Regions from separate parts of the Carnobacterium inhibens subsp. inhibens DSM 13024 genome, predicted to be linked through region 2. Evidence: predicted binding sites of a transcription regulator. Region 2 holds the regulator's gene; each other region holds the start of a gene.
What was found. Region 2 encodes LexA, which represses DNA repair genes until DNA is damaged. Its sites were predicted from a motif close to CNAACANNTGTTNG; they were not measured.
Positions count from the first base shown of each region.

Region 1: the regulator LexA is predicted to act here: its motif matches at 1,858-1,871, upstream of recX (recombination regulator RecX).
Region 3: the regulator LexA is predicted to act here: its motif matches at 1,571-1,584, upstream of ruvA (Holliday junction branch migration protein RuvA).

Region 1 is NZ_JQIV01000006.1:626,733-630,020, reverse strand. It holds gene BR65_RS04185 (SDR family oxidoreductase) at 1-681, shown strand, start outside; gene BR65_RS04180 (general stress protein) at 839-1,780, shown strand; gene recX (recombination regulator RecX) at 1,920-2,774, shown strand; gene mutY (A/G-specific adenine glycosylase) at 2,771-3,288, shown strand, end outside.
Region 2 is NZ_JQIV01000006.1:296,364-299,651, forward strand. It holds gene ylqF (ribosome biogenesis GTPase YlqF) at 1-814, shown strand, start outside; gene BR65_RS02620 (ribonuclease HII) at 829-1,590, shown strand; gene lexA (transcriptional repressor LexA) at 1,637-2,260, opposite strand; gene BR65_RS02630 (DUF896 family protein) at 2,424-2,663, shown strand; gene tkt (transketolase) at 2,798-3,288, shown strand, end outside.
Region 3 is NZ_JQIV01000006.1:2,416,566-2,419,853, forward strand. It holds gene mutL (DNA mismatch repair endonuclease MutL) at 1-924, shown strand, start outside; gene msrB (peptide-methionine (R)-S-oxide reductase MsrB) at 1,005-1,442, shown strand; gene ruvA (Holliday junction branch migration protein RuvA) at 1,631-2,245, shown strand; gene ruvB (Holliday junction branch migration DNA helicase RuvB) at 2,279-3,288, shown strand, end outside.

The sequences.
Region 1 (3,288 bases), 330 kb from region 2:
GCAAAAGAAGGTGCAGATGTAGCTATCGGCTATTTGGAATCTGAGGACGATGCGAATTACACGAAAAATCGAATTGAAAAGATCGGGCGCAAAGCTTTAGTATTCAAAGGTGATGTAGGTCAAGAATCATATGCACAAGAAGTTGTTTCTAAAGTAATGGAAGAATGGGGTCATTTAGATATTCTCGTCAATAATGCAGGAGAACAACACGTTCAAGAAAAAATTGGCGATATAACAGAGGAGCAATTGGACCGGACATTTAGAACCAATATTTTTAGTCAGTTCTATTTTGTTAAAGCAGCAATGCCACACTTGTCTCAAGGAGCGGCTATCATCAATACGACATCTATTACTGCTTACCGTGGAAGTGAACATTTACTTGATTACTCAGCTACTAAAGGGGCAATTACTGCTTTTACAAGGTCACTTTCACAAAATAGTGAAGTAATCGATAAAAAAATTCGTGTAAACGGGGTAGCACCAGGTCCAATATGGACTCCACTTATACCCGCAACATTTACAGAGGAACAATTAGAGAGCTGGGGCAAAGGCGGAGCAATTGAACGTGCCGGTCAAGCCTACGAATTGGCACCAACATATGTCTATCTAGCAAGTACAGATTCTAGTTATGTTTCTGGTCAAGTTTTACATGTTAATGGTGGAGTAGTCATAAATGGCTAAAATTGATTCTTAACTTTCGTTAAATTGCAACTAAATGAGCTTTAGAGTTCATTTCAAGTCGTCTATTTTGATAACTTATTTTTCATTTGTTAAAGTTAGTTATAGGAAATAGTAAATCGTTATGTAAAGTCGATAATCATAAAAGGGAGTGTTAAGTATGAGTAAAGTAGTCGTTGGTTCATTTTCAAATGTACAAGAAACATCAGCCTGTGTAGAACAATTATTAGCACAAGGTCATTCTAGTGACAGTATAAAAATTGTTACAACTAATCAAAACTTTTCAGCAATTAAAGAGCAATCAGGTGTAGAAGTAAACAAAGTTTCAACTGAACAAGATGATGAAAAATCTGCTTGGGACAAACTTAAAGATATGTTTGCTGATACAGACGCAGACGATAATGCACAATTAGAAAAATTCGGAGTTGATTCGACTAGTGCAGCTCAATATGCTGATTCTTTGAAAGCTGGAGAATACATTGTACTTTCAGATGAAACCACCGGATCAAATTCAAGTAATCAAGTGACACAAGAACCTAAGGAAACATCAAACCAAGTTGTGGGACAAGCTGGTGAGGGAGTACGTGTAGAAAAAAATGCTTCTCAACCAACAGATGATGATACTTTAGCTAATGATGGCGATGATCGCTTAAATAATGCAGAAGTACCACTAGAAACTAATTTTCCAGATACGGAAAGTTTAAACGAAGATACAAAAGTACAATCAGGTTTAACAGAAACTATTGTACCTGAAACGATTGAGGAAGATGATTTAATGGCAGACTCGATTAGAAATGAAGAAAATCCTAGATTGCAAGACAATCAAGAGGACGACTTTACGAATGGTGCTTTTAGCAAAGAACAAGATCGAAGAGACGATACTAGAGACGTGGTGACTCCTCCTATTGATCCATTAAATCATCAAGAGTACGATCCTAATGACAATCCATTACAAGGAACGCCTCCAACAGGTTCAGTACCAAAAGATGAACCAACTGGGCCAAGTTCACAAAACCAAGAAGAGTTAGATTTACCTAATTTTGATGGTAGCACATTATCTGGCCAACCAAGAAATGATCCAAAAAGAGATTTTCCAAATTAAAAAATAAAAAAAGAAGCGGCTCCGACTTAGGTCAGTGCCGCTTTTGTTATGCATCTACTTATGTAATACTGGTTTTTCGAACGTGTGTTTGTATTCGGTTTATGCTATAATAGAAAGACTGAGGCAGGAGTGTGAGTCTATGATAAATGGAAAAGAGAGTAAAAAGCAGGCATCTTCAACATCAACATTGCCTAAGATTACAAAAATTGAAGCGCAGAAACGAAAAGGACGCTACAATATTTATTTAGATGAAGAATATGCTTTTCCTGTTGATGAAGCTATTTTAATTAAACATATTTTGCACAAAGGGATGGAAATTTCAAAGACCTTCCGGCAGCAATTAGAAATAGAAGATGGCTACCGTAAAGCTTATACGAGAGCACTAGTATATCTGAATTATTCTTTGCGCTCAATAAAAGAAATTAAAGATGATTTGATTGCCCATGAGTTTACTGGTGAAACAGCTGATCAAGTGATTGAACAATTAAAAGAACAAGGCTACTTAAATGATTTAATGTATGCTGAAAGTTATACAAGAACCGCTGCAAATGTTAGCGGAAAGGGGCCTTACGTGATAAAAAGAGAATTGAAAAAACGTGGAGTTAAAGAGGAAACAATCGAAGAAGCGATGGAACAGTATCCATTTGATCAAATGGTGGAAAATGGTGTTGCGCTAGCAGAAAAAGTTATGCGTCGCTCCTCACAACATTCTTCAAGAGAGACAAGCAATAAAATCCGTCAAAATTTGATGCAAAAAGGATTTCAATCAGATGTGATCACTCAAGTATTGGAGCAGATCACAACCGAAAAAGAAGATGACGATGAATATGATGCATTAAAAACACAAGGTGATAAAATTTGGCGTAAACAATCCAAATTAACGGGATCTAAAAAGATTCAAAAAGTTAAAAGTGCCTTGTTTCAAAAAGGTTTTGCAGGAGATTTAATCACGCAGTATATCAATGAAAAAGAAATGGAAGAAGAGGACGAATGACAGAAATAGAATCGAAGATAGATGAAAAAGAGCAAAAAATACTTCATGGTATACCCATGTGGCCACAAGAAAAAATCAATCGGTTTAGAGAAACGCTTTTAAGTTGGTATGATATTGAAAAACGAGATCTGCCTTGGCGTAAAAATAATGATCCTTACCGTATTTGGGTTTCTGAGATCATGCTGCAACAAACAAGGGTAGATACGGTTATCCCTTATTACTTGAATTTCATGAATAATTTCCCAACGATAGAAGCATTAGCAAATGCGCATGAAGATGTGTTGTTAAAAGCTTGGGAAGGGTTAGGCTATTATTCACGAGTTCGTAATATGCAAAAAGCAGCCCAACAAATCATGGAAGATTACGATGGCGAAATGCCTAAAGACCCTAAAGAAATCAGTAAATTAAAAGGAATCGGACCCTATACTACTGGAGCAATCGCAAGTATGGCTTTTGGTTTGCCAGAACCTGCAGTTGACGGAAATGTTATGCGCGTATTGAGTCGCTTATTTGA
Region 2 (3,288 bases):
CACAGAAAAAATAAAACTAGTCGATATTGTTTTTGAACTAGTAGACGCAAGACTTCCATTATCAAGCCGCAATCCTATCTTAGATGAAATCATTGGAGAAAAACCAAGAATTATAATTTTAAATAAAAGTGATTTGGCCGATCCTATAGAAACAAAGAAATGGGTAGCTTATTTTAATAATCAAGGAATTGCGGCAGTGCCGATTATTGCACAAGAAGGAAAAGGCATGAAGCAATTGATGGAAAAGGCAAAAGAGATTTTGAAACCCAAATTTGATCGACGTGCTTCTAAAGGAATCAAACCTCGTGCCATCAGAGCCATGAGTATTGGGATTCCAAACGTTGGGAAATCTACTTTAATCAATCGTTTTATCAAGAAAAACGTTGCAATGACAGGTAATAAGCCTGGTGTTACGAAAGCTCAACAATGGTTGAAATTAGGGAAAGAACTGGAGTTATTAGATACTCCGGGCATACTTTGGCCAAAATTTGAAGATCCTGATGTTGGTAAAAAATTAGCTTTGACAGGTGCAATTAAGGATACTATTTTACAGTTAGATGATATTGCGATGTATGGATTAGAAGTAATGAAGACTCGCAACCCTAAAGCAATTGCTAAACGGTATCAATTAACGGAAGAAGAATTGAATCTTGAAACGCCTGAATTACTTATGTTGATCGGCGAGCGTAAAGGGTTTAGAGATGATTATACTCGTGCATCTGAATTGATCATTCATGATATAAGAAGTGGTAAAATGGGGAAATACACACTAGATATAGCTCCTGTTTCTTTACCAGAAGGACAGGAGAATTAAAAGTGGAAAAGCCAATGACAATTACCGCTATTAAAGAATTGTTAGCTACCATAATTGATCCTGGGGATGAACGTTTAGTTTTGATAAAAAATGATTCTCGTAAAGGGGCTTTAACGGCATATAAATCTTGGGAAAACCGTTTGAAGAAGCAACAAATGATTCTTGATAAGCAGCAAGAAATGCTCCAAATCGAGCGATTCTTTTGGGAAAAAGGAACTCAGTATATTGCTGGGATTGATGAAGTTGGAAGAGGGCCTTTAGCTGGACCGGTCGTTGCTGCTGCTGTTATTTTACCAGAAGATTTTAATGTCTTGGGAATCAATGATTCTAAACAGTTATCTAGTGAGAAAAGAGATTTTTTATTTGATCAGATCCAAGAATCTGCAATAGCAATTGGTATCGGTGTAAAAGATCATCAAGTTATTGATGAAGTTAATATTTATCAAGCGACAAAATTAGCAATGATCGAAGCCATTCAACAATTATCTCAACAACCAGAACAATTAGTCATTGATGCGATGCATTTACCGGTTAGTATCCCTCAAGAAAGTTTTATCAAAGGAGATGCGAAAAGTTTATCTATCGCGGCAGCCAGTATTATTGCTAAAGTAACGAGAGATAGAATGATGAGTGATTATGATGATTTGTATCCAGGTTATGGTTTTTCTAAAAATGCAGGTTATGGAACGAAAGTTCATTTAGAAGGTTTAGAAAAATATGGGGTCTGCCCAATTCACCGCAAAACATTTGCTCCTGTAAAGAATTTATTAAATTAAAAAGTAAAAAAATAACTTGGAGCTGTTCCAAGTTATTTTTTTACTTTTATTGAATATGACTGCGGTATAAACCGACAACTTTACCCAAAATAGTTACTTCATTTAATAGAATAGGGCTCATAGTATCATTTTCAGGTTGTAATCGATAATGGTCTTCTTCTTTGTAGAACCTTTTGCAAGTAGCTTCATCATCTACCGTCATGGCAATAACGATATCACCATTATTCGCTGTTCCTTGTTTGCGAATAATCACATCGTCACCGTCAAAAATACCTGCATTGATCATGCTTTCTCCACGTATCGTTAACATAAAGAGAGAATCATTTTCGAATTTTAAATTAGGAGGAAGCGGAAAATAATCTGTAGCTTCTTCTACTGCTAAGATAGGCTCACCAGCCGTAACGGTTCCTAATAGTGGAATTTTATCTAAAGCAATTCCCAATTTTGATAATCCTAGTGTTGTCATTTCGATTGCTCTTGGTTTACTTGGATCACGTTGGATAAAACCATTTTTTTCTAAACGAGAAAGATGGCCATGGACTGTTGATGTAGATGATAAAGAAACAGCCGTTCCGATTTCTCGCACTGTTGGTGGATAACCTTTTAATTTAACTTGATCATATATATATTGAAGAACTTCAACTTGCCTAGATTCAGGATTTTTACTCATATATATAAACACCTCATTTCTTATATTTTTATCACATTAAGATTACCATATACGACACAACAAATCAAACAAACGTTCGTAGATGAACAGCATTAAAAGGTGTTTTTTTCAAAAAAGTTTGTTATAGTTGAACAAGAAATAAAAATAATGGTGGAGTGATTAGATGTTACCTAAAGAACAAATAGACAGAATTAATGTTTTAGCAAAAAAATCAAAAAGCAAGGGATTGACACTTCAAGAACAAGTGGAACAAAAAAAATTAAGAGATGCCTATATCCAAGCATTTAGAGGCGGCATGAGAAACACAATTGAAGGTGTAAAGGTAGTAGATGAAAAAGGCAACGATGTTACACCTGATAAATTGAAAGATATTCAAAAAGACAAAGGTCTTCATGGCAGATAACAGCTCGATTGTGCATGGATGTGATAAATGTAAGATTCTCCCATTTAGTAACATTACGATCGTGAAAGCGTTGCACTTGAAGTGAAATAATAGTAAACTAATAGAGTACCTATTAGAGAGTTAAAATTGAAAGGATGATTTTTTTGTTTGATAACACAGACCAGTTAGCAGTAAATACAATTAGAACACTAAGTATGGATGGTATACAAAAAGCCAACTCTGGACACCCAGGTTTACCTATGGGGGCTGCTCCAATGGCTTACGCATTGTGGACTAAACAATTAAAAGTAAATCCAAAAAACTCAAAATGGTTTGACCGTGACCGTTTTGTCTTATCAGCTGGACACGGTTCAATGTTATTATACAGCTTGTTGCATTTAGCTGGATATGACGTTAAAATCGACGATTTAAAACAATTCCGTCAATGGGATAGTAAAACACCAGGACATCCAGAAGTTAACCATACTGATGGAGTAGAAGCAACTACTGGTCCTTTAGGACAAGGGATTGCAAACGGTGTAGGTATGGCTATGGCAGAAGCTCATTTAGCGGCTGTTTACAATAAAGAAAAACATACAATTATTGATCATCATACGTATGCTCTATGTGGGGATGGCGACTTAAT
Region 3 (3,288 bases), 2.1 Mb from region 2:
AATGAACAAATAGCTTTTGAGTTTAGTCAAGAAAGACTAAGCAGAAATAATGAAAAACAAGTGTATGAACAAAAACAATCATTATCTTCTTATTTTTCAGAACAGCAAGCTGGACCATTTGAAGAAGAAAGAGACCAAGATACTGAAACTGGTCAATTCTCTCTAAATGAGAAAGATTACGATCCAATTTTGAATGAAATACCAGAAGAAAATAGCAACAATGAATCATCTACAGAAATAGTAAGTGAATTGATGGATTTCCATCAAGAATCTCCTTTAAAAACAGCTGAAAAATTAATGGAGAAAAAAGTACAAACGGCTGATTCTCTTAATCAATTCCCTACACTTGAATATGTTGGTCAAATGCACGGAACTTATTTATTTGCACAAAATGAAAAAGGGCTGTATATTTTAGATCAACATGCTGCTCAAGAAAGAATCAAATACGAATATTTCAGAAAAAAAATTGGCGAAGTCAGCAATGATTTACAAGATTTATTAGTGCCTATTATGTTGGACTATCCAAACAGTGATGCAATAAAGATCAAAGAGAATATTGAAGCTTTAGAAACAATTGGTATCTTTTTAGAACCTTTTGGTCAAAATAGTTTTTTATTGAGAAGTCATCCTGTATGGTTTAATCATGGTGAAGAAGAATCAATCGTAAAGGAATTGATTGATTTACTTTTGGAACAAGGAAGCATAAGTGTTGCTAAATTTAGAGAAGCAACAGCTATAATGATGAGTTGTAAAGGTTCAATTAAAGCTAATCATTATTTAAGTGATGCTGAAGCTAGAGCTTTGCTGAGAGATTTAAAGGTAACTGAAAATCCTTATAATTGCCCACACGGAAGACCAGTGTTGATCCATTTTACCAATAAAGATATGGAAAAAATGTTCAAACGGATTCAAGATCCTCATTGAATCACTTAATCAAATTCAATAAATTGTAGCAAGTCCCTAAAAAGTGTAAAATAAAAATAGAAACAAAAAGGAGGATTTTCATGAATAGCTATGATAAAAATGAATTGAAAGATAAACTTACAGATATTCAATTTGAAGTAACTCAAAATGAAGCTACTGAACGTCCATTTACTGGAGAGTATGATGATTTTTATGAAGATGGTATTTTTGTAGACGTTGTAAGTGGAAAACCGTTATTTTCTTCAAATGATAAATACGATGCTGGATGCGGTTGGCCATCTTTCACAAAACCGATAGAAGAAAAAGAAGTTATTGAAAAAATGGATACAAAATTTGGCATGCGTCGTACTGAAGTAAGAAGTTCAGAAGCAAACTCTCACCTAGGCCATATTTTTACAGATGGTCCTCAAGACAAAGGCGGATTACGTTACTGTATCAATTCAGCAGCTTTAAGATTTGTACCTGTTGATAAGTTAGATGAAGAAGGATACAGCAGTTACCGTAAATTATTTGCTTAATCAATTCTGTAAAATTTAAGAAGCACTCTCTGACTGTTTCAACAGTTTAGAGGGTGCTTATGTTTTTTTACAAAGGCTTTTTTTGGCAGCAGCTCCTTTTATGGAAGCAAATGTGGTAAAATAAATAGCGAACAGGTGTGCCTTTTTACATCTAGAAAAATGATAGAATGAGTGAATGGAGAAATAATATGTATGAATACATTAAAGGTACTATAACGTTTGTTAACCCTGCTTATATTGTCCTTGAAACGAATGGAATAGGATACCAACTATTTATTGCTAACCCGTTTCGTTTCTCAAGTAAATTAAACGAGGAAGCAACAATTTATGTTCATCAAGCAGTTCGAGAAGATGCTATTACTTTATATGGTTTCAAGGATTATACTGAAAAACAATTGTATTTAAAATTGCTTAGTGTTTCAGGAATAGGTCCAAAAAGTGGATTAGCTATTTTAGCAAATGATGATCACCAAGGTCTAGTACAAGCAATTGAAAATGAAGATGCAGCGTATTTAACTAAATTTCCTGGAGTAGGAAAAAAGACTGCTTCACAAATTGTATTAGATTTAAAAGGTAAGTTAGCTGATTTGACCCTTACTCAAGCAGAAAATACGGCTGACTATCAGCAGGAATTAGTTTTGACAACTAATTATAACCATGTTACTGAAGCCGTTGAAGCGTTAGAGGCATTAGGATACAGTGCGAAAGAAATCAAAAAAATTGAACCACAAATTCGCAAATTAAATAAAGAATCGACAGATGCTTATTTACGAGAAGCTTTACGACTATTGATGAAGAAATAAGCGATAAGCAAATGAGAAAAGTGGTGAAAAAAATTGAATCCAGAAGAACGAATCATTTCAGGCGATAGCAGTACGACAGAAGAAATTTCGTTAGAAAAATCATTACGGCCACATTATCTAGAAGAATATATTGGCCAAGAAAAAGTAAAAAGAGAATTATCTATTTATATAGAAGCAGCGAAAAATCGTGAAGAAGCGTTAGATCACGTTTTACTTTATGGTCCTCCTGGGCTAGGGAAAACAACTATGGCAATGGTCATTTCAAATGAAATGGATGTAGCTATACGAACGACTAGTGGACCTGCAATCGAGAAAGCAGGAGATCTAGTTGCTCTTTTGAATGAATTAGAAGCTGGAGATGTCCTTTTTATTGATGAGATCCACCGGATGCCAAGGCTAGTTGAAGAGATGTTGTATTCGGCTATGGAAGATTATTTTGTAGATATCATTGTAGGACAAGGGCCAACAGCGCATCCGGTTCATTTTCCTTTGCCGCCATTTACCCTTGTGGGTGCAACTACAAGAGCAGGGCTTTTATCTGCACCATTGCGTGACCGTTTTGGTATCGTGTCACACATGGAATATTATACAGTAGAAGAGTTGAGCGATATTGTTTTGCGTTCTGCTGATATCTTTAATACTGAAATAATCGAATCAGGTGCAGTCGAAATTGCTAGGCGTTCAAGAGGAACTCCTCGTGTAGCCAATCGCTTATTAAAACGTGTAAGAGACTATGCACAAGTACAATCTAATGGCGTGATCAAAAAAGAAATAGCAGATGAGGCATTAGCTATGTTGCGGATCGACAAAGAAGGGTTAGATTTTGTTGATCAAAAATTATTAAAAACGATGATTGAAAATTATCATGGTGGTCCGGTCGGATTGTCTACGATTGCAGCTAACATTGGCGAAGAAATTGAAACAATTGAAGATATGGTTGAGCCTTATTTGCTGCAAGCTGGCTTCCTTCAACGGACCCCTCGTGGAAGAATCGTAACTCATTTGGGCTATACTCATTTAGGTTACCCTATTACTTATACAGA